DNA from 3 places in the Peribacillus frigoritolerans genome. Region 1 is predicted to be linked to each of the others. Evidence: riboswitches for the same ligand, from Rfam matches in the RefSeq annotation. Region 1 holds a riboswitch; each other region holds the start of a gene.
What was found. A riboswitch is a leader RNA that binds a small molecule or an ion and turns the genes downstream of it on or off. The one in region 1 is predicted to bind cobalamin.
Positions count from the first base shown of each region.

Region 1 (7,871 bases):
TATTTTACTAGTCAGAATACCGGAAGTCATGCTTCCGCTGACATTCACAGCCGTTCTTCCCATATCGATCAATGGCTCGACGGAAATCAACAGTCCGGCCAAGGCGATTGGCAAGTTCATTGCAGATAATACGAGGATGGCAGCGAATGTTGCTCCTCCGCCTACACCTGCAACCCCGAAAGAGCTAATGGCCACGATGGCAATCAACATGGCGATAAAGGAAGGATCTAGCGGGTTGATCCCAACCGTTGGAGCGATCATGACCGCTAACATGGCCGGATAGATTCCGGCACATCCGTTTTGACCGATCGACAAGCCGAAGGATCCGGCAAAGTTGGCAATTCCTTCGGACACGCCTAGTTGTTTCTGTGTTTGGATGTTCAATGGCAGAGCTCCTGCACTTGTTCTTGAAGTGAAGGCAAACGATAATACCGGGAAAGCTTTTCTCAAATATACGATTGGATTCAATCCTGCAAGCATCAGCAATAGCAAATGGATGAGGAACATGACAATCAGGGCGACATAAGAGGCACCTACGAATTTCCCCAATTTCAGGATGGCATCCAAATCACTCGTAGCTACAGTCTTCGTCATGATCGCCAAGATCCCATAAGGTGTTAAACGCAGGATCAATGTTACTACGCGCATGATAATGCTGTGCAATGTATCTACTATTTTAGCAAAAAATTCAGCATGTTCAGGCTGTTTCCTTTTGACCCCTAAATAGGCAATCCCAAGAAATGCAGCAAAAATTACAACGGAAATGGTTGATGTCGGACGTGCACCCGTTAAATCAAGGAACGGATTGGACGGAATCAACTCAAGGATTTGCTGCGGCATCGTTTTATCCTGAATCGTACCGTATGTTTCCGATATTTGATCCCCACGGCTTAACTCCGCTTCCCCTTGCTCAATTTGTACGGCTTCCAAATTGAATACAGTTGCCGAGGTGATCCCGACACCTGCTGCAATCGCAGTCGTTCCAAGCAGGATTCCGATGATCAGGACACTGATCTTTCCAATATTGCTAGTCAGTTTCAATCTTGTGAATGCGGATAAGATTGAAATGAAGACAAGCGGCATTACGATCATTTGCAGGAACTTGACATAGCCGGAACCTACAATGTTAAACCAATCGACCGATTTAACGATCGCTTCTGACTGAGGTTCATAGAAATACTGCAAAAGAAGTCCGAATACAATCCCTAAACCAAGTCCAGTAAAGACCCTTTTTGTAAAGGAAATATGCTTCTTATTCATGTAAAATAAAACGCCTAAAAGAACGAGCATTATGGCAAGATTTAAAAACACATAACCAATCATATATATTCCTCCTAATTCCGATTAACCAAATGAGAATAATGAATATCTGAAGACTATGATACATCATCCGTTGATTTTTTACCAGAAGAAAATAATTTATTTTTGACTTTTCAAGTAATTCATGTATGTATCCATATTCATGGACTGAATAAGAAGTCACAAAAAAGAGATATACATGAACCTTTCTCCACTCTGGGATCTAGGGTTCAGTATACCTCTTGTAGGTAAAATTGTTATTTCTTCAAATCAATCACGATATCATCCAATACCAACTCTTTTGGAGCACTACTTGGTTTGGTTGGGAAGGATGACACCTTTTCTTCACCATCTTCCGTTATGGTTGCTTCTCCGTGGTTCTCTGAAGTGAAATTACGTAATGTTACATGTGGTGTCGCAATCAGTTTCGTAGCGTTTGGATCGATTTTTTGAAATGTTTTGCTGAAGTTCAAATTATAAGAATCGATACCGCTTCCTCCGTTACCTTGACCAGCATACACATTTCCTAAGTCATCTCTAATGGACAACTCCACATAGGCTTCATCCCATTTGTTTTTGACTGAGTCGGACACTTCTTGATGATAATCAACCACAAAGGACATTGGCGAGATCGATAGTTTTTCGACGGATACTTTTACACCGTGTTGATTCACACTTTTATTGATGACCTTCTCGTTGCTTTCAGTTGCCTTTAGAGAGAAGGCAAAGTCCCAATTTCCTTTTATCTCTTTATCCGTGTCGGTAATACTAATGCTGTTTATATCCCAGTCTATATTTACCTTATCTACTTTAAGATCTTCTAAGTTACTAACCGTTAATAAGCCTACATATTTTTTATCAGCTACTTTTGAAATTCCATCCGATCCTCCTTGGGCTTTCATTTCTTTTATATTCGGGCTGGGAATAAAGAATGATCCGTCACCCAAATCTTCTTCGCTTTCTATAGTATAAGTGATGGTTACCGTTTTTCCGTCATAAATGGCGTCATTTATCGTGAAAGTAAGGCCATTGCTTTCTTCAGTAAGGCCAATTTCGTTAGAGTAGGCCTTATAATCACTATAAAGACCCTTTCCATTATTCTTGATATCATCGGAGAGACCTGAGTTTTCATTACTAAAATAGCTGAAAATATCTCCTATCAAAGGAATGCTTTTAGCAGAAGCGGTAAACGAGAGTCCAATCGTTGCGGTGGATAACCCGAATATAATAGAAGCAGCCAGAACATTCTTTTGCCAGCGTTTCATTTTTTTCTTCTTGCTTATTGATTTTTTTAGGGTTCTTTTGACTTTAGCTTTTTCTAGTTCGCTGACTTCTATTTCCTTAAATTCAGTTTCGTCTATGTCTATATCATTTAATAATTCATAAATATCCTTCATACGACACTGCCTCCTAACTTAAGATTCGTAGCTTTTTGACTTAGCTTCTTTTTTCCCCTATAAATTCGATTATCTATTGATGCTTTGGTCAACCCGAGTTTTATCGAGATATCCTCATTTTTTAAACCAAGAAAGTACTTCATGATAAAAATATCCCGATCTACAGGTTCTAAAAGGTCAATTAACTGAAGCAGTTCTTTTCTGTCTTCCAGTATAATCAGTTCGTCTTCTGCAGATTTTTCTGGATCTACTTCTGTGTAACCTGATGTAAGCTCCATTTTCTTCATGGCTTTTCGGTAATAATCAATCGCTTTAAACTTAGCGATCGCACAAATCCATTTTCTGAAATCAGTTGTATCCCCATGGAACTTTATTGAATTGTTCCAGATTGAAAGAAAAATATCATTGATGCATTCTTCCATGACACCGTCGTTCCTAAGAGGAGAGAGAACCTTATATGTTACCCCCTTGATTAGTGGCAAATAGGTATCCACTATAAATTCCAATGCGTCTTCTTCTTGGCGTTGCAACCGCTCGATAAAATTTTTATTCGTAGACTTCATGACATGATTCCCCTTGTTTTTTGTAAAAGCTTTTACACTTTATACAACGTATATAAAAATATTTATTCTCAACTTTTTTGGGGTTTTTATAGAAATTAGTAGATACGATGGTTCCATTAAAATTTGGAATGATATGGTATAGAGGGTATCAAATTTTGTCAGTATGCGACAGTGTTATCCATATAAACGGTTTTCAATATATATTTATCAGGGAGGATAAGCCCTTGGTTTTCTTGAATGATATATCAGGCCGCATATGCTTAGCGTTTTTTTGAAAGGATGAAAGAATGATGGATATATACATTGAAAGGCTTAATGAACGGGATGCACAAGCGTTATTTGCATTTGAATGCAATAATAGAAGGTTTTTCGAGCAAACAGTTCCAAGCCGGGGAGATGATTATTATAGCTCTGGAACGTTTGGAATCAGGCATAAGGAATTATTAAAAGAGCAAGAAGATGCTATCTCCTCTTTTTATTTGATTAAGGATGGTTCAGGCATAATCGTCGGCAGGATTAATCTTGTGGATATCGACCCTATTAAGGGGACGGCTCATGTCGGTTATAGAATCGGTGAAGCGTTTACGCAAAAAGGGATTGCGAACGAAGCTTTAAAGCTTTTGGTCAATCTGGCGCCGGAATTAAATGTGACTCAAATACATGCCAAAACGACAAGCGACAATATCGCTTCCCAAAAGGTTTTAGTGAAAAACGGTTTTGAACGGATTTCGATTAATGAGGAAATTAGTGCGGATACTGGTCAAAAGCTAACTTTCTACCATTATAGAAAGAATCTATAAATCCATATTCCTCTATTAATAGACCGCATTCCCATTTTTTTAATTGTGAAAAGATGGGGAGTATACTATACTAACGTTGTATTTAATGTTTGGAAAATTTTGCGAAGTTCATATATTTGCCGCTGGGTGCCTTTGTGTGAACAAAGGGTAACAGGGAATCGGGTGCAAATCCCGAGTGGTCGCGCCACTGTAACCAAGGAGTTTTCTTTCAGGATGTCACTTGACTCAGTCAGGGAAGACGAAAGGAAATGTTGATTTGGAAGCCAGGAGACCTACCCAGTGAGCATCACCAATTTTTCCTTCGCTGAGAGGAGAGGTGTTCGAGAGTAAGAAAAGGCGGACTTAGGTCCTTCCGTATTTTTTGGCCTATACTCGTAACTCCATTCTTTGTTAAAAGGATTGGGGTTTTTTTGTGTGTTTTTTTGAAGGAGGATATCATCATTGGAAGAGTCATTGGTTAGAAGCTCATTGAAAGAGAATGAGGATATGCTTGACCATTTTGAGAGAAATGCCAAGCGCAGGTTTCGTTTCCTGATATTTTTCTTGCTGTGCATTCTTTTATTATCGATTACATTCGCTGTTACCCTTGGGCCAGTTAAGATGTCAGCAATAACGGTTTGGAAGATCGCCTTAGGGCATCTTCCTTTTATCGGTGATTCTCTGGAGGTGAATTGGAGTATCGCACAAGAGCGGATCATTTGGGATATCCGTCTGCCCCGTGTATTGCTCGGTGCGGTGGTAGGTGCGGGATTATCCGTAGTGGGTGTCGTCATCCAGGCCTTGGTGCGCAATTCACTTGCAGATCCGTATATCCTGGGCATTTCATCTGGTTCTTCTGTTGCGGCAACCCTTGTCATTCTTTTTGGGGCGCTGCCTATATTCGGACAATATGCGTTATCATTCGGTGCATTCCTGGGGGCCATGGCTGCGATGCTTTCCGTTTATTTATTGGCTCAAGTGGGAGGGAGAATTCAAACGACAAGGCTGTTATTGGCGGGTGTAGCCATATCGATGATCATGTCTGCCGTCACTAATTTCATTGTCACTCTTGCACCAAAAGATTCCGGCATCCGTGAAGCGATGTTTTGGATGATGGGCAGCTTAGCGGGTGCAAAATGGGAATACATACCGATTCCAGCGGTTGTGGTGCTTGTGGTTTCATTGTTCCTTATCGTACAATCCCGCTCCCTTAATATCTTATTGATGGGCGAAGAAGTCGCCGCGACGCTCGGAGTCAATATGGAAGCCTTCCGTAAAGTTCTGATCATCATTACGTCCCTTGTTACGGGGACAGTTGTGGCTGTAAGCGGTTCGATTGGGTTCATCGGTCTGGTAGTACCACATTTAGCCCGGCTATTGGCCGGGACAGACCATAAACGTGTTCTTTCATGCAGCATATTGATTGGCATGATCCTCGTCATTTGGTCAGATGTATGTGCCCGGCTGGTCCTGGCACCTCAAGAACTTCCGATTGGCGTTGTCACCGCACTTTGCGGAGGGCCATTCTTCATTTGGCTTTTGCGGCGAAGTTCATATTCATTTGGAGGTGGGGGCAAGTGAGATTAGCTATTGAAGAAGTATCCTATTCAATTCTGGACACTCCTATCATTGAGGAAATAACCCTTCATATAAAAACTGGGCAGTTCGTTGGGCTGATCGGCCCGAATGGGAGCGGGAAATCCACACTATTAAAAAATGCTTCCCGGATTTTGGAGCCGCATACGGGATCTGTTCACCTCGACGGCCGTGACCTTTACCGGCTTTCACAGAAACAAACAGCCCGGGAAATGGCGGTTGTCAGTCAGGAAACATCCCTGACCTTTGACTTTAGTGTACAAGAGATGGTTTGGATGGGAAGGCATCCTCATAAGCGGTTATTTCAGGGAGATACGGAGAAAGATAGACGAATCGTCAATCATGCATTAGCTCGCGTCGAAATGAGTGGATTTGAAGACAGGAGTTTCATGAGTTTGTCGGGTGGTGAGAAACAACGTGTCCTCATAGCACGCGCCCTAGCCCAGGAAGCGAACATCATCATCCTGGATGAACCAACGAATCATTTAGACATCCGGCATCAGCTCCAATTGCTGGACCTTGTTAAAAAGCTGGACGTTACCGTCTTGACGGCCCTGCATGATATAAATTTGGCAGCCATGTATTGTGATCATATATATGTCATCCAAAATGGCAAAGTGATCACATCCGGAACACCAGAAGCTGTATTGACGACAAAAATGATAAGGAAGGTGTTCGGGGTGGAAACGGAAATCGGCATACACCCCATCACGCAAAAGACGCATATCACCTTTTTAGCACATATATAAAAAAAACAATAGATATGAGGGGAAAATATATGACTGGTTACCGAAAGATTTTGTTAAGCATCAGTTTTTTTTTGGCAATGATGATATTGGGCGCTTGCAATAACTCCGAGGAAGCTTCAAAGGACGGAGGTAAACAGAGTGAAAAAAGTGGAAAAGAAACGGTGGTCATCAAGAATCTGGATCATGAATTCACCTATGCAGAGGCCCCAAAACGTGCGGTTTCGCTAAATCAGCATGCGACGGAAATCATGCTTGCATTGGGGTTGCAGGATTCAATGGCAGGTACGGCTTATTTGGATGACGAAATTTTGCCAAAGTATAAAGATGCCTATGAAACGGTGCCTGTGCTTTCCAAGGAATACCCTTCAAAAGAAGTTTTCTTTGAAGCAGAGCCGGATTTTGCATATGCTGGCTGGAAAAGCGCCTTTACGGAACAAACATTAGGAACCGTCCAAGAGCTGAAAGAAGCCGGAATCAATACATATATCCAAGAGTCTTCCAATACGTCAACACCGACTATGGAAGATGTGTATAAAGATATTGAGAATATTGGCCGCATCTTTCATGTAGAAAAAAAAGCAGCGGAAGTCATCGGAGAGATGCAACAGGATATAAAAGAAACTACAGCAAAAATCGAAAGTGCAGGCAAGCCCAAAAATGTTTTCGTATATGACAGCGGTGAAGAAGTCCCGAGAACGGCAGCGAAAAATAATTACATGACAGGGATCATTTCCATGGCTGGCGGCCAGAACATTTTTGGCGATACGGAAGGGGGATGGCCTGAGGTCAGTTGGGAAGAAGTCGTCGATCGGAATCCGGATGTCATTGCCATCATTGATTACGGAGATATCCCCATAAAGCAAAAAGAAGCATTCTTATTAAATAAAAGTGAACTGGCGGATGTACCGGCCATTCGAAATAAAGCGATCATTGTGCTTCCTCTTTCAGCGGGCGCGGAAGGGATTCGTGCACCACTAGCCTTACGGACAGTAGCCGAAGGACTCTATCCCGAGAAGTTTTGAACCCGACCAGGCGGATGCTGAACAAATGACCCGAATAATCGACACGAATGAAACGTGTCCTTGTTCGGGTTTTACTATATCCAATTAGAAGGATAATAGGATCGGTTTCTTGAATTATTTGTATGGCAGATCATAGTTCGTAAGAATGAAGATTTCAGGTGAAAGGAGAATGTAATATGATAGAAGGTTTATATGAAGCCCATTTACCAGTCAAGAACCTGGCCATCTCAATGGATTTTTATAAGAAAATAGGCTTAAAACTAGCTTGGAGGGATGAAGATACTGCCTTCTTTTGGATAGAGGAAAACAAAAGCTGGGTCGGCTTATGGGAAGGGAAAGAATATCAAACTCCATACCACCCTTCACTAAGGCATATCGCCTTTCGGGTAACTTATGATAATATGAAAAATTCATTAAATTGGCTAAAATCCCTAAAAATTGAAGTCGTCCCTTTTGGAAAAAGGAC
Region 1 is NZ_CP158190.1:4,318,961-4,326,831, reverse strand. It holds gene ABOA58_RS21185 (L-cystine transporter) at 1-1,323, opposite strand, end outside; gene ABOA58_RS21180 (DUF4179 domain-containing protein) at 1,557-2,696, opposite strand; gene ABOA58_RS21175 (sigma-70 family RNA polymerase sigma factor) at 2,693-3,259, opposite strand; gene ABOA58_RS21170 (GNAT family N-acetyltransferase) at 3,550-4,059, shown strand; cobalamin riboswitch at 4,167-4,353, shown strand; gene ABOA58_RS21165 (FecCD family ABC transporter permease) at 4,546-5,619, shown strand; gene ABOA58_RS21160 (heme ABC transporter ATP-binding protein) at 5,616-6,383, shown strand; gene ABOA58_RS21155 (ABC transporter substrate-binding protein) at 6,413-7,405, shown strand; gene ABOA58_RS21150 (VOC family protein) at 7,582-7,871, shown strand, end outside.

Region 2 (7,871 bases), 450 kb from region 1:
TCCGGATAAAAGCCTTGTTCTATTATTTCCAAACGGGCCAAGTGATGCAGGGAATGAACGATATGGTTGTATGCCTCCAGATAATGGCCTTTTTCAAAGAAGCTTTTCCCATCCATGTACCTGCGAATTAACTTCGCAAACTCCATCCCCATCTTTAACTTCCTTCCATAGAAGGGGAACTCCCGGATTTCTGTTTTCAAACGGTTCAAATATTCATTCCGGTCAAAAAGAACCTTCCCGTTATATATCCAGTCAACCACTTTGCGGTTCGTACCTAATAGAAGCCATTCTTTTAACTGGTCTTCCTTTACGATATGTAAGGCTGCCTTTTTATCCCGGTAAGTGTAATGTTTTAAAAACACGGCCTCTTCGGCTTCGTCTGCAATCACAAAAAGGATGTAGTCAAATGTATCGGTAATCGGGCTATTATCATCCCTTTTTTCTACTAACAAGATTCCAAGTGTAGATTTTAAACTTGCTCGCTCTTGATAAATCGGGCGAAGGATATCTTCCATCATAAATTCCTCCAAAACCTTTTTTTTTAGATTTTCGACAAAACTCTTCAAATTCCTGCTTATGTCCCTTACCCCAAACCATCTCAATTCAAAAGTAATATGTATCCTTTATTTCTTTTTTGTTCCATCCATTGTTTATGTTATAGTTAAAGTTATATTTTAGGAGGGACAATCCATGGCTAAATATTCTAGCAAAATCAATAAAATACGCACTTTTGCTTTGAGTTTGATTTTCATCGGCTTCATCGTAATGTACCTTGGGCTTTTCTTCAAAACGCATCCTGTTGTCATGACGATTTTCATGGGGCTGGGCCTTTTATTCATAATCGCAAGTACAGGGGTTTATTTTTGGATTGGAATGCTTTCCACAAAATCGATCCAGGTTGTCTGTCCTAACTGCAGCAAACCTACAAAAATACTAGGGCGTGTAGATATTTGCATGCATTGTGAAGAACCATTGACACTTGACAAAAAGTTGGAAGGCGAAGAATTCAACGAAAAATATAACCGGAAAAGCCTGCATGACTAAAGGAATTCGGCTAGCTGAATTCCAGAAGTCTTTAACAATTGTATCATTTCTTCATAACACGAAAAAAAGTTCCAACCAAGTGGAGGAACTTTTTTTAATGCGATTCTTTTTTCGCACATTCCGTACAGTCGCCGTAGATTTCCATCCGATGGTGACTAACATTGAAACCGGTGACTTGTGCTGCGAAATGCTCGACTTCATCCAATGCAGGATAATCGAAATCCACAATTTTCCCGCAAGTTTGGCAAATTACATGATAATGATTCGTCGTCACAAAATCAAACCTTGCTGAAGAATCACCATACGTAAGTTCTTTTACCAAACCTACCTCACGGAACACACGCAGGTTGTTATAAACCGTTGCCACACTCATATTCGGAAACTTGCCTTCCAGCGCTTTATATATATCATCAGCGGTAGGGTGGGACATGGAGCTTATCAAATACTCAAGTATCGCATGGCGTTGAGGAGTTATTCTTACACCGGTATCTTTTAAGGAATCCAACGCTTCTTTTAACTGAACTTCAGACACCGTCATCCACCTCTTTTTCTCATTAAGTATGCATTCTTAAATTATAATGTTTATAAATAGTGTACCTTTTATGCGTTGAATTTGTCAATAATTCAATGGCTTAACCATTCTTTTTTAGTTTATTCATGAACACATTGAATCTTTCCCATTTTTGCATTGAGTTTAGTATCCCCTGGATAAGTCGATTACGTTGGTGAAGTCTTTTCCAGCTTTCAGGTATTCACGCATATTTTTTTCGAATATGGCAAAGGTTCTTGGTAAATATTCTCCGCTTTTACTTGAAAGATGCGGAGTGACTGTAACATTCTCCATCCTCCAAAACGGATGCCCTTTTCCTAAAGGTTCCGGATCAAATACATCCAAGATGGCATGAGATAATTCCCCGGCATCCAGCGCTTCGATCAACATTTCATCATTAATCAGGTCGCCGCGGCCAATATTCACGAATACTGCAGTTTCTTTCATTGCTTCAAAGTGTTCTTTTTGCAGAAGGCCCTTCGTTTCATCCGTACTTGGCAGGACGGATACGATATAATCGGCTCCCGGTATGGCTTCCAATAAATTATCCAGGGCATAAAGGTGATCGATGGATTCCACTGGTTTCCCGCTCCGATTCACTCCTATCATCGTCATCCCAAAGGCTTTCCCAAGACGAGCCACTTCCCCTCCAATTGCACCCACACCAATAACGAGCATCGTCTTGCCATTCAATTCCCCTACTTCAATCTTTCTATCCCACAATTCTTCCTTTTCATTCTTCATAAGCAGTTTCAATTTCTTTTCATATTGCAAAAGCATCCCTATCGTATACTCTGCCATCGGGATTTTATGAATGCCTCTTGCGTTGGTCACCAGAATTCCCCGTTCCTCTATGGCTTTAAAAGGCATTAATTCCATCCCTGCACTCATGACCATGATCCATTTCAAGTTCGCAGCTTTTTCAATGATTTCTTCAGTTAAGTCTTCACCATATGTAATTAAGATTTCCGCTTCACGAAGCGGCCCACCCGTCCATCCTTTTTGATAAATGAAGCCCAAGTCAGGAAAAGCTTCCGTCATCTTCTTTTGGATGCCTTCATTCGGAATGACAGTTGAAAGTATTAACATGTTTATCTCTCCCTTTTAATTAACATAAAAAAAACACGGGCTCTATGTGTCCCGCGCAACTTTCTCTGAGGAGGTATTCCCTTAATAAAGCATATTCAGGTGTCCCCTTTTTGAGTTGGACAAAAGCCTTAGCCTTATTAAAAAAGGCTTTATTTTAAGGAATTTGGGTTTAATGCATCTAATTCAGGCAAAATGAAAACGCCATCCCTTCTGATCAGGACGTCGTCAAAGAAGATGTCACCACCCCCATATTCGGGCCGCTGAATCAAAACCATATCCCAATGAATCGATGATCGGTTTCCATTATCCGCTTCTTGATAGGCAAGTCCAAGAGCCAAGTGCAGACTCCCGCTTATTTTCTCATCGAACAGGATATCATCCATAGGTTCCAATATGTATGGATTGATTCCAATTGCAAACTCCCCGATAAATCGGGACCCTTCATCAATATTCAGAATTCGGTTCATTTCAGAGTCACGATCGGAAGTAGCTTTAATGATTTTTCCCTTTTCCAAGTTTAATTCTATGTCACTAAAGGTGAATCCTTCATAGGTTGTTGGTGTGTTGAAGGATATCCTTCCATTGAGACTATCTTTTATGGGTGCCGTAAACACTTCCCCATCCGGTAAATTCTTTTTTCCGGCACATATGACGGCCGGCATACCTTTGATGGAGAAGGTCAAATCCGTTCCTGGCGAGACGATCCTGACATTGTCAGTTCGTTCCATCAATTGTTTTAACGGTTTCAAGGCCGTCTCCATTTTCCCGTAATCCATGTTGCATACATTCAAAAGAAAATCTTCGTACCTGTCGAAGGTCATGCCGGCTTTTTGCGCTAATGCGTTGGTGGGATAATTAAGCAAGACCCAACGTCGGTTGTTTACATAGAAAAGAGTGGGGGAATTCATAGCCTCCCCTTGAAGACGGTGCCTCTCGATGGGAACATCGGTCATTCCCACATCGTTTTCCTCCCCGGTGATGATGATGACCGCATCGATATCCTTATATTTCTTCAAGGCCCATTGCGAAGAGGTGTCAAGTTGTTCCTTTACATTCCCTTGTAACAGGTGGCGGCTTATTTCATCGTCTTCGAGTTCTACATATGGGTAAGCACCCACTCTATAAATTTCATCAATCAGCTCTTTCAATAATGGTTTCGTGTTGATATGGCCCCGTATGAGGATTCTCTCTTTTGGCTGTAATTGTATCGAATGATGAATCAGCCTGGCTGCAAGCTTCGTTATTCGCTCATCCTTCATCTGCCTGTCCCTTATTTTTCGAGGTCACGAAGAGTTTCAAGAGCTTCTTCGACGTGGCCTTTGACTTTTACTTTACGCCATTCTTTGACTACCTTACCAGACTTATCAATCAGGAAAGTTGAACGTTCAATGCCCATATACTCCTTGCCGAAGTTCTTTTTCAATTGCCACACATCAAATGATTCAGCCGCTTCATGATTTTCATCAGCCAGCAGCAGAAAAGGCAATCCATGTTTTTCGATGAATTTTTCATGACGTGCAGCTGGGTCTGGGCTGATTCCAATGATGACAGCGTTCATTTCCTCAAATTGCTCATTATGGTCCCGGAAATCACAGGCCTCCGTCGTGCAGCCTGGCGTCATGTCTTTTGGATAAAAATATAAAACAATATATTTCCCCTTAAAATCCGATAGGGACACCATTTCACCATTGTTTGCAGGGAGCTTGAAATCAGGTGCTTTTTCTCCAATTTTAACTGTCATATTGAACCCTCCATTTCTTTCATTATGGTAAGAGTACCCAATAATCGAAAGAAACACAACTTTCATTTATCCTTCCTATCTTTGTGCTCCAAATCAATCACCGTCCGGATCACGAACGCTGCCGGCAGTGTATAACCGATGAAAGCCTGAATCGTAGCTATCATCCTCCCCATGCCAATCGGGGCTATATCTCCATACCCTACAGAAAACATCGTCATCGCACTAAAATAAAAAGAAGTCTTCAACTGTTCATAGAAAGTGCCATCCAATCGATTGCCCATATCAAGAATCACCGAATGATTCTGAAGTTCGTATAATAAATAAATCAGTGCAAATCCAACTAATATCGTCGCATATAAATTGCCTAGCCACAGCATATCCTCCAGAGAAAACTTCTTTCCTCCCGACTCAACAAGAAATAACGTACGAATGCTCATCACCATGCAAAAAATGATTCCTGCAATCAAGATGTAGAAAGTCATCCCCCACGCCCCATTTCAAAACGCCACTTCCTCTATACATACTCCCTGTCCAAACAATATATTCTTTTTTAGGAACAGACCCTTATCACCTACACACCTAATAGCCGCATACTTTTCCTGAATCTTTTTTTCATGTTGACCCTTTTGGTCGGATATGTTAAGATTGTCTAAATTTTTATAATAGTTTTTATTTTATAAATTTTTAGCCTGCAAACAGTTATCAAGGCAGGTTTTGTCAAATTTCATATGTGGAAATAGGTTCCTAATTTTAAATTAGGATTAAAAGGGAAGTCCGGTGTAATTCCGGCACGGTCCCGCCACTGTAATGGGAGTGTTAGCGCCATCCAATATGCCACTGATCAACAGATCGGGAAGGCCCGTCGCTAATGTTAATCCCTAAGTCAGGAGACCTGCCTATTTCGACAACACTGTTTTAACCTACGGGAGATAGGGAGGTGTTAGGGACCTTATAATTTTAAGGGGCATTTTGCATGCCTCTTTATTTTAAGCATTTCTAACCATCTCTTTTGACGGTTAGGAATGCTTTTTTTATTGCTCAATTAAATGAATATAGGAGGATGGGAATATTGAAAAGCAGTAGTTTGGGTTACCCTCGAATCGGGGAAAATCGTGAATGGAAACGTACATTGGAGTCTTACTGGTCCGGTAAAATCGATGAAGCAGAATTTACGGCACAGCTAAAAGCCATCCGTTTAGGCAACTTACAAAAACAGAAGAAGCGAGGCATTGATATTATTCCTGTCAACGACTTCACTTGCTATGATCAAATGCTCGATATGTCCGTCATGTTCGGTCTTGTTCCTGAACGTTATTCAGCCTATGAAAGCGGAAGCGTCCCCCTTTCCGTTTATTATTCAATGGCTCGCGGAAACAATGATGAAGTAGCTTCCGAAATGACGAAATGGTTCAATACGAACTATCACTATATTGTCCCTGAATTAAAGGTGCCACAGCTGACGTTAACAGAAAACAAACCACTTGCAGCATATCGGGAAGCCAAGGAAAACCTAGGGATTGAAACGAAGCCCGTATTGATCGGTCCTTATACTTTCATCTCCCTTTCCAAAGGCTTCAAAAAACAAGATATCCCTGGCATCATCCTGAGCCTGCTTCCCCTATACACGCAAATCCTGCGGGAGTTGGAGCAAGAAGGCGTGAAGTGGGTTCAAATGGACGAACCTTCACTTGTTTCATCGATTTCCAAAGAAGATATGCAAACTGTTACTTACCTCTATGAAAAACTGAATGAAGCAGCACCAAACCTGAACATCATGCTACAAACATACTTTGATGCCGTGGAACATTACCAAGAAGTCATCGAATTACAAGTCCAAGGAATTGGTCTTGATTTTGTACATGACAAAGGAAGGAATCTAAGCAACCTGGAAGCATTCGGCTTCCCGAAGGACAAAGTGCTTGCTGCAGGTGTGATTGACGGAAAAAACATTTGGCTTTCTGATTTATCGAAAAAAATCCAATTGATCGAGACTCTTAAGACAATTGTAGCCGAAGACCAAATCTGGCTTCAGCCCTCTTGTTCCCTGCTTCATGTCCCGGTGACAGTTCGTAATGAAACCGCCCTTTCAAAAGAAGCGAAAGAGGCACTCGCTTTCGCTGATGAGAAACTTGAGGAAATCACACTCTTGGTCAAAGGGAATAATCAAGGCTTTGAAGCAATTGCCGAAAAAGTCGATGCCAATAAATTCACGCTTCAAACGTTAGCAAGTTCAAATGCCCGGAATCACGGAACTGTACAAGCCAATGTCGAAAAGGTTAAAACCAGGACCGCAGCCCGACAGCTTCCATTTAAAGAACGTTACCAAAAACAACAGGAATTTTTCAAATTGCCTTTTCTCCCTTCGACTACGATCGGCAGCTTTCCGCAAACATTTGAAGTTAAACAAGCACGCGGGAAATTCAAAAGAGGAGAATGGACCGCTTCGCAATATGAAATATTCGTTAACGAAGAAATTGGCAGATGGATTGAAATCCAAGAAGAAATCGGTTTGGATGTCCTTGTTCACGGGGAATTCGAACGGACGGATATGGTTGAATACTTCGGCCATAAGTTAGGCGGATTCGTCTTTTTAGAAAAGGGTTGGGTACAATCCTATGGATCCCGCTGTGTGAAACCACCAGTCATCTACGGCGACATCCATTTCATCGAACCGATGACAGTCAGGGAAAGTGTATATGCACAATCACTGACGAAGAAGACGGTAAAGGGAATGCTTACAGGTCCTGTTACGATTTTGAACTGGTCATTTGTCCGTGATGATATTTCCAGGGAGAATGTTTGCTATCAGCTGGCGCTCGCTTTGGAAAAAGAAGTCATTGCATTGGAATCCGCTGGAATCAAAATGATTCAGGTTGATGAGCCTGCACTTAGAGAAGGTCTGCCATTGAAAAGAAGCGATCGCGACGAGTATTTGAACTGGGCTGTGAATTCGTTCTTGATATCCACATCAAGCGTGGAGGATACAACCCAAATTCATACGCATATGTGCTATTGCGACTTCAACAGTTTCATGGATGTCATCTCCTCCCTGGATGCCGATGTAATTTCCATCGAAACATCCCGTAGCCATGGGGAGCTTGCTTCCGCATTCGAGGAAAAAACGTATGAAAAAGGCATTGGTCTGGGTGTGTATGATATTCATAGCCCGCGTGTGCCGGCAGTGGAAGAAATGGTAGATATGATTGAACGTGGGATCAAGGTATTGGATAAAGACCAGTTTTGGATCAATCCCGACTGCGGACTGAAAACAAGGGGTATCCCGGAAACCGTCGCTTCCTTGAAAAACATGGTCGAAGCAGCAAAAATCGTCCGTGAAAACCTTTTAGCAAAAACAACAGGCAAATGATTGAAAAGAACGTTGCCCATCCAATACAGCAGTCCCGGACTTTTTTAACCGACCTTGTTTTTCCACCGGATACAAATCAT
Region 2 is NZ_CP158190.1:4,766,689-4,774,559, forward strand. It holds gene ABOA58_RS23510 (nucleotidyltransferase-like protein) at 1-515, opposite strand, end outside; gene ABOA58_RS23515 (YgzB family protein) at 691-1,044, shown strand; gene perR (peroxide-responsive transcriptional repressor PerR) at 1,139-1,582, opposite strand; gene ABOA58_RS23525 (D-2-hydroxyacid dehydrogenase) at 1,739-2,683, opposite strand; gene ABOA58_RS23530 (aminopeptidase) at 2,833-3,942, opposite strand; gene bcp (thioredoxin-dependent thiol peroxidase) at 3,954-4,424, opposite strand; gene ABOA58_RS23540 (potassium channel family protein) at 4,487-4,906, opposite strand; cobalamin riboswitch at 5,146-5,338, shown strand; gene metE (5-methyltetrahydropteroyltriglutamate--homocysteine S-methyltransferase) at 5,485-7,791, shown strand; gene ABOA58_RS23550 (acyl-CoA thioesterase) at 7,788-7,871, shown strand, end outside.
Region 2: it holds a riboswitch for cobalamin, as region 1 does, so the genes downstream of both, metE (5-methyltetrahydropteroyltriglutamate--homocysteine S-methyltransferase) here and ABOA58_RS21165 (FecCD family ABC transporter permease) in region 1, are expected to answer to the same signal.

Region 3 (7,871 bases), 2.5 Mb from region 1:
TTGTTTCTAATCAGTCTATGTTATAATCGACAAACAATATGAACTAATGAAATGAGGAAGAAATTTGTTAACATTTGAAGAAAAATTGAGCATCATTGAAACTTTTCCGGAATTACAGCGAAAAGACGTTTCATTGGGACGTGTGAACTTCCATTATCCAGATAGCGTCCAGGAGAAAAAAATCGTCGTTCAGCACTTGCATCCCAATGGAAATGGATTCGTTTACGCAGGGCATATGAGAAAAAAAGACACTGACCGTAAAGGGTTTATCAATATACGTGACTATAATGAAGCGGAATTGAAAGAATTGATCCAAAAAAGCGTGGATTACCTATCAAAACCTCCGGTTGAAGTCGAAGAAGAGGAAAACGAGTTCGCTAGGTTGGAAGGGGCATGGATTGGCCCTGAAAAGCAAGAGCTTACACTTGAAAGGGAAGACCTGCTTTGGAATGTTTATTCAGGGTCGAATCTTGAGGAATGTTTCGAGAGTCCGATAGAGGCGGAGCGCTACTTATTGGACGAAGGCTTCCGACAAAGCAAGAAGAGGAATATGTAGAATTTTAGGATAATTTGTCGGTTGATTTACTGCGATATTCTTGTTTTTTTTGGATTTCCCATGATATAATATGAGTAATTATTTTTGTTCGGAAAAGTTTGATAGAAGGATTTACTGTAATAGGATTCCTCTTGAAACATTATCCAGAACCAAAAATAGTAATAAAATGGATTTTTCCAAACACAGGAGGAACTATCATGGTACAAGGTAAAGTAAAATGGTTTAACGCAGAAAAAGGTTTCGGTTTCATCGAAGTTGAAGGCCAAGACGATGTATTCGTACATTTCTCAGCTATCCAAGGAGAAGGCTTCAAAACGCTTGAAGAAGGCCAAGAAGTTTCTTTCGAAATCGAGCAAGGCGCTCGTGGACCACAAGCAGCTAACGTTCAAAAATAATTGAACGCATATAAAAAAAAGACTCCGATTTTGGAGTCTTTTTATTTTGCTTTTATTTCGGCGATTTCCTTTAATGCTTTGTCCAATTTTTCTTCGATCCGTTTAGAACGATTAAAATGCCTTGACAGGAAAAACACGATGAATATAACGAATACGACAAGCACTAGCATAAAAAGGATAGGAAGGAACTGGGTTATATTTTCAGTCATTGGATATTATCTCCTTTTTTCTTTCATTATACTTCATGCTTACGGCTGCTATGATGGAGGGAGCCAAGTTTTTTAAAAAAACACTGAAAGGGGATATGCGAACATGCATATCCCCTTTCAGTCAGTTCTGGAATCGCGAGGCGAACTTTTGAAGTCTGGGCAAGTCTGATTCTTGATACATCTGTTCTATCTTCAATGTCACCAATAACTGGCTCTTGGCAAATAACATGTCCCGGAAATGATCGACCGCCCCACAAAAATGATTATAGTTGGTTTCACCAGTGCCGAAGACTCCCGTTTTCAGATGAGCAATAGGCAATTGTTCCAGTTCTTTATAAAGGGCTGCTGATTTAGCGGGAAGCTCCCCATTGCCCCATGTATAGGTGCCGACGATCAATGCATCGTAATCCGGCAATGTACGTAAATCGAATTCATCCATTCGAAATAGTCCAGCTTCAGGTATAAGGGAAGCGAGGGCTTCAGCAAGCGCTTTTGTATTGCCGCCGGCAGAATGATAGACAATGGCAACTTTACAGCTCATCGAACCCATTGCTGGCATTTACTTGACTGTATGTCCTTGATTTCTGTTCAAAGAAATCGGTTTTGGTAAGTCCGATGGATTCATCATCGAACGTTTTGATCCATGGCATCGGGTTCTCGCCATACTCTTTATACAAATTTTCAAGGCCTAGCATACGTAACCGTTTGTTGGCGATATATTCGATGTACTCATTGAATTCTTCCAAATCAAGATCGGCTTTGGTTTGGATATCTTCGAGCATATATTCAGACCATTCCTTTTCGAGTTCGACTGCTTTTTCAATCGTTGTATAGATGAACTTCGTGTTTTCTTCATTATTTAACTCAGGATATTCATACATCAAGATTTGAATGAGCATTCCAATGAAATCGAAATGGACCATTTCATCGCGGTGAATATAGGATATCATCGTAGCGGAACCGGTCATTAGATTTTGGCGACCTAAATTATAATAAAAGGCGAAAGCCAGATAGAAATAAATCCCTTCAAGGTTCGTTGAATGGATCAATGCCTCGAATAAATGCTGTGGGCTGGGATCGTCCACGAACGTTTGATAAGCATCAACGATCGGTTGGTTACGCTTAATCACTTCAGGATGTTCTTTGATGCGGTCGAAAAGCTGTTTTTGCTTGCCTACCGGAATCAAGGAAGCAAGGATATAGGAATAAGATTCATTATGGATCGATTCCTGCTGGGCCATGTTGGCCAGGATAGCTTTTGCCGCCGGATCTTTGATGTACCGAAGGATTTCTACTAATGTGGGCGTTTGAAGACTGTCCATTCCAGCAATCATCGTAAGGATATCGAGAAAAGCATCCTGGATATCTTCGTCCAATTCGCCCCACTGCTTTTTATCCTGAATCATGTTCACGCTCGAAGGCTTCCAAAAGTTATTGATGAGCTGTGTATAGGTATCATAGAATTTTTCATACTGAATATCGTTCCAAAGGAGGAAGCCTGAAGCTTCTCCTTTGAAAACACCGGTTGCCTTGGTTGGATGCGTCGGTTCAAGCATCCGAATTTTTTTGATATGATTGGTCATTCGTGAAAACTCCTTTAAGAATAGATTACTGGGTCATGATTGTCATTAACTTGAACAGCTTTCGCAGGCATTGTCATATTCGGAAGAAGTCGAACGAACATAATACGTTGATTTCAACCCGCTTTCCCATGCAGTTAAATGGATATCCAACAGGACCTTCGCTTTGATTGTATTGTGTACATACAGATTAAAGCTGATTGCTTGGTCAATATGGCGTTGTCGGGCTGCATTTTGCCTGATGCTTTCCAGTTGGTCCAAATTGAATCGCGTCTTTTTATAATATTCATACGTAATTGGCGTCAAGCCTGGTGCGGTCACCTTGAATTTGAAGTTTTTCTTTTCTTCGTAAAATTCAATTTCATACAAAGGGTCGATGCCATCCGTGGAATTACCGATTTTGGCTGTCGATGAATTGGGGGCAATCGCCATTAAATATCCATTACGGGTCCCGTGTTCCTGCACGTCTGCTTTTAAATCCATCCATTTTTGATCTGTATAGTCACGCAGTTCGAAATAGTCCCCTGTATGCCAATCAGATCCTTCAAAATATGGGTATGATCCTTTTTCCTTGGCCAATTCGTTGGATGCCTTGATTGTTAAGTAAGCGATCTTTTCGTATAAAGCATCGGCATATTGAACAGCCTCATCGGATTCCCAATAAATATTCTGTGTGGCAAGTAAATGATGCCATCCAAACGTTCCTAAACCAATTGCCCGGTAACGTTTGTTCGAGATGGATGCTTGTTTGACAGGAAGATTATTCACATCAATGACATTGTCCAGCATACGGATCTGAATGGGAATCAATCTTTCCAAAACATCGCTGCCCACCGCTCGTGGCAAGTTAATGGATGAAAGGTTGCAGACAACGAAATCGCCGCTTTTACGAACCACAACAACATCTCCATCTTCTGTTTCATATTCATCCGTGATCGTCGAAGGGCTTAGGTTTTGGGCAATCTCCGTACAAAGGTTAGAACAATAAATCATACCTTTATGTTTATTGGGATTCTTCCGATTAACTTCATCGCGGTAGAACATATACGGTACGCCTTCTTCTAATTGAGAAATCATGATGCTTTTCATGATGTCCATCGCATTGATTTTTTCAAAGCTATAGTTTGGAAGCGTGCCATTTTCTGCGGCCTCGACAGCAAGTGCATAATGATTCCTGAAGCTTCCTTCGCCTTTCTTCTCGTCATAAAGATCTTCAAGTGAAAATCCAAGGGTTTGCTTAACGGTATGCGGATCGAAAAGATACCATTCTTTTCTGTCGCGCACAGCCTCCATGAATAAATCCGGTATGCATACGCCTGTAAAAATATCATGTGCTTTTAATCTGTCATCCCCGTTTTGTGTCTTTAAATCGAGGAAGCTCATGATATCTTTATGCCAGGCATCCAAGTAAATCGCGATGGCGCCTTTACGTTGCCCCAATTGATCGACACTTACCGCTGTCTGGTTGAATAGTCGAATCCAGGGCGTCGTGCCGGAACTGTTTCCAGAGAAACCCCGGATATCAGAACCAAGCGAGCGAACCTTACCAACGTAAAGGCCGACACCGCCGCCGAATTTAGATACTTTTGCTGCATCGTAGTTTGATAGATAGATGCCATCAATGGAATCTTCAATTGCGTCGATAAAGCAAGAGCTTAACTGTCCATGTGTTTTACCTGCATTGGAGAGTGTAGGAGTCGCAACGGTCATATAAAGGTTGGACATGGCCCAGTATGCTTCTTTTATAAGTTGCAGGCGGTGCTCCGTTTTTTCCATTCGCATGATTTCCATCGCGATGATCATGAAACGTTCTTGCGGCAATTCGTAGACCTTGTCCTTTTTTGGGCGGGCCAGATAGCGGTCGTTCAATAAGTAGATGCCTATGTAAGAGAATAATTTATCTTTTTCCGGGTCGATCACCGAACCCAATTCCTCAATTTCCGCTTTTGTATATGAAGATAGCAGTTCTGGTTTATAAATTGGATAACGCTGACCTTCCGAAAGCTGGGAGAGTTCTGTGATCAGCTCATAGAATGGGCCATAACTCTTGCCTTCATAACCTCGATTGGCTTGTGCATCCCTATACATTGTATTCAACAGTTCTGCTGCAGCAACGAATGTCCAATCCGGAGCATCGATATCCACACCTTCAAGAGCGAGCTGAATCAGTTTTTTTGATGCCTGTTCTTCGGTTGAGTCACTTTTGCGATCAAGCCATTTTGTAAAACGCTTTTTGAACTTTTCCATATCGAGACGGCCTTCGAATTCCTTCGATAACATCTCAAGCTGGATGGATTTCGTTTCTGTGTCATTTTCACTTATGGTAGAGTTATATGTTTGAGTCATTAATAATCCTCCTTGTTAACTTCCGCTAAAATAAAAAAACCGCCCAAAGAATTGAGCGGATCAAACGATAGAATAAAAGAGCCATGAAAAAATAGCCGTTATACTATCGTTTCATCATCTCAATCCCCGAAGAATAAGAAACGTGAAAAATTCAAGGCAGGTCTCCTGACTCATGATCATCCTACTTTGAGTCCTTCCCGTATAGAGAGCTATACAGTGGGTTTCTCATTTCGTCACATTTACAGTTGCGGGGACAGTTCCGGGTTTACACCGGATTCCCTTTTCAGCCATCACTGGCACCTTGGATTATAAAAAATTCTATATATAGTTATTGGTATTGTTTATGTAATCAATATCTAGTATTTCTGCTTATATTATCGTAAGCCATATACGATGATAATTCAACTAATATATTTGAAAAAAACCAACCCTTATCTATTGACAAAGTGATGGCAGAGGGTGAAGTAATGAAAGATTTTATTGGGGAATGGATAATTCAAGCGCTGATTTTACTGGATTTTGTGTTAAAATAAAGTGTCTAGTAAAGGTGGCTCTCCCTTATTGCGGTGAGGGGATTCGCGGAAAAATATTTATGAAAAAGGGGATAAAATCTTGGAAAAAGTATTAGTTTTTGGACATAAAAACCCGGATACAGACACAATCTGTTCAGCAATCGCTTATGCAGATCTGAAAAAGCAGTTAGGTATCAACGCTGAACCAGTTCGTCTGGGTGAAGTGAATGGTGAAACGCAATATGCATTGGACCAATTCAAATTCGACGCTCCCCGTCTTGTGGAAAAAGTGGCAGGGGAAGCTGATGGCGTAATCCTGGTCGATCATAACGAACGCCAGCAAAGTGCTGAAGATATTGACCAAGTCCGTGTGTTGGAAGTTATCGACCATCACCGTATCGCTAACTTCGAAACAAGCGATCCTTTATATTACCGTGCGGAACCAGTTGGCTGTACGGCAACCATTTTAAATAAAATTTATAAAGAAAACGGCATTGAAGTTCCTAAAGCGATCGCAGGTCTTATGCTGTCTGCCATCATTTCCGATTCTTTATTGTTCAAATCACCTACATGCACGGAGCAAGACGTTGCAGCAGCTATGGAATTGGCTGCCATTGCGGGAGTCGACGCTGAAACATATGGCTTGGAAATGTTGAAGGCGGGAGCTGACTTGAGCGACAAAACGATTGCTCAGCTTATCACTCTTGATGCAAAGGAATTCTCCATGGGAATGGCTAAAGTGGAGATAGCACAGGTAAATGCTGTTGATCCGAACGAGGTCCTTGCTAAGCAAGCTGAATTGGAAGCGGCGATTGAAGCGGTAATCGCTGTGAAGGAATTGGACTTATTCCTATTCGTCGTAACGGATATCTTGACTAATGATTCTGTTGCCTTGGCTCTTGGTAAAGCAGCTTATGCAGTGGAAAAAGCATACGACGTGTCATTAAACAACAACATCGCCGTCTTAGAAGGCGTTGTATCGCGTAAAAAACAAATCGTGCCGGTCTTAACGGACGTATTCAGCAAGTAATAAAGGAAAAGGGATGCTCATTAAAAATTTGGGCATCCTTTCTCTGTACATGCAAAAAAAAGACTCAACCATCCATTAAGGGTGTTTGAGTCTTTTTTCTTAATTCAAGGCTTCCTTTTCTTTTTCATAGGCGATGACAATCAATTCTTTATTGGCTTCCTCGCCTAGTTTGCTTTCAAAGCTTTTCAGTTCATTCAATAAATCCGGTGACAGATTTGCTGCTGTATAATCCTGCTCGGGTGTCATGCTTTTCGCTCCTTTCAAAAGGAAATGATTCATGTTATCTATTTTGTCGGTTTGAAAAGTTTCTATTCAGCAGAATGTTACTTCTTCAAGATATTTTACTTTCTGAGGTGGCGAGTTTTTCAAGCAATGACGAACTTTCTTCATCGAGCCCTTGGACTTGGACAGGAATTCCCAGAAGCTGATATTTAAGGATAACCGTATCAACAGCACCGACTGCTGAAGCATCCCAAATTTTAGAATGGGTGAAGTCGATGACGATTGCATCAGCTTTTTCCTTGAACTCGAACTTCGAAACAAAGTCCTGGACAGAAGCGAAAAATATTTGTCCGCTGATACGATAAGTGATTTTCTTAGCCTGGATGTTTTCCGTTTTCTCTACTGCCACTTTAGAAATTTTAGCCGAGAAGAAAATCATGCTCAAAAGCACTCCGGCAAATACCCCTTTTGATAAGTCATGTGTATAAAGGACAATGAGGACCGTCACGATCATCACGGCTGCATCCGACTTAGGAGCTATAGTGAGCCTCTTTAGGGAAGACCAGTCAAATGTCCCGATTGAAACCATGATCATGACTGCGACAAGTGCAGCCATCGGTATTTTAATAAGTACAACATTCAATACCACGATTAATACCATAAGGAATGCGCCCGCTACAAATGTCGAGAGCCGGCCCCTTCCACCCGATTTAATGTTGATACCGGATTGGCCGATCATCGCACATCCTGCCATGCCGCCAAAACATCCGGCGATGATATTAGAAATTCCCTGGCCTTTGGCTTCCTTATTTTTATTACTGTCCGTGTCAGTCATCTCATCGACAATTTGAGCTGTCAATAACGATTCAAGCAGCCCAACAAACGCAAGGGCAATGGAATAAGGGAAAATGATCGCCAAAGTTTCGAAGGTCAAAGGGATGTCTGGAAGCATGAACATCGGAAGCGCTTCGGTCAATTGCCCCATATCCCCAACCGTTCGCACCGTAGCCCCCGTGGTAAC
Region 3 is NZ_CP158190.1:1,198,111-1,205,981, forward strand. It holds gene ABOA58_RS05900 (hypothetical protein) at 65-556, shown strand; gene ABOA58_RS05905 (cold-shock protein) at 754-951, shown strand; gene ABOA58_RS05910 (hypothetical protein) at 993-1,160, opposite strand; gene ABOA58_RS05915 (flavodoxin domain-containing protein) at 1,282-1,719, opposite strand; gene ABOA58_RS05920 (ribonucleotide-diphosphate reductase subunit beta) at 1,691-2,743, opposite strand; gene ABOA58_RS05925 (ribonucleoside-diphosphate reductase subunit alpha) at 2,789-5,086, opposite strand; cobalamin riboswitch at 5,225-5,405, opposite strand; gene ABOA58_RS05930 (manganese-dependent inorganic pyrophosphatase) at 5,699-6,628, shown strand; gene ABOA58_RS05935 (hypothetical protein) at 6,728-6,874, opposite strand; gene ABOA58_RS05940 (SulP family inorganic anion transporter) at 6,960-7,871, opposite strand, start outside.
Region 3: it holds a riboswitch for cobalamin, as region 1 does, so the genes downstream of both, ABOA58_RS05925 (ribonucleoside-diphosphate reductase subunit alpha) here and ABOA58_RS21165 (FecCD family ABC transporter permease) in region 1, are expected to answer to the same signal.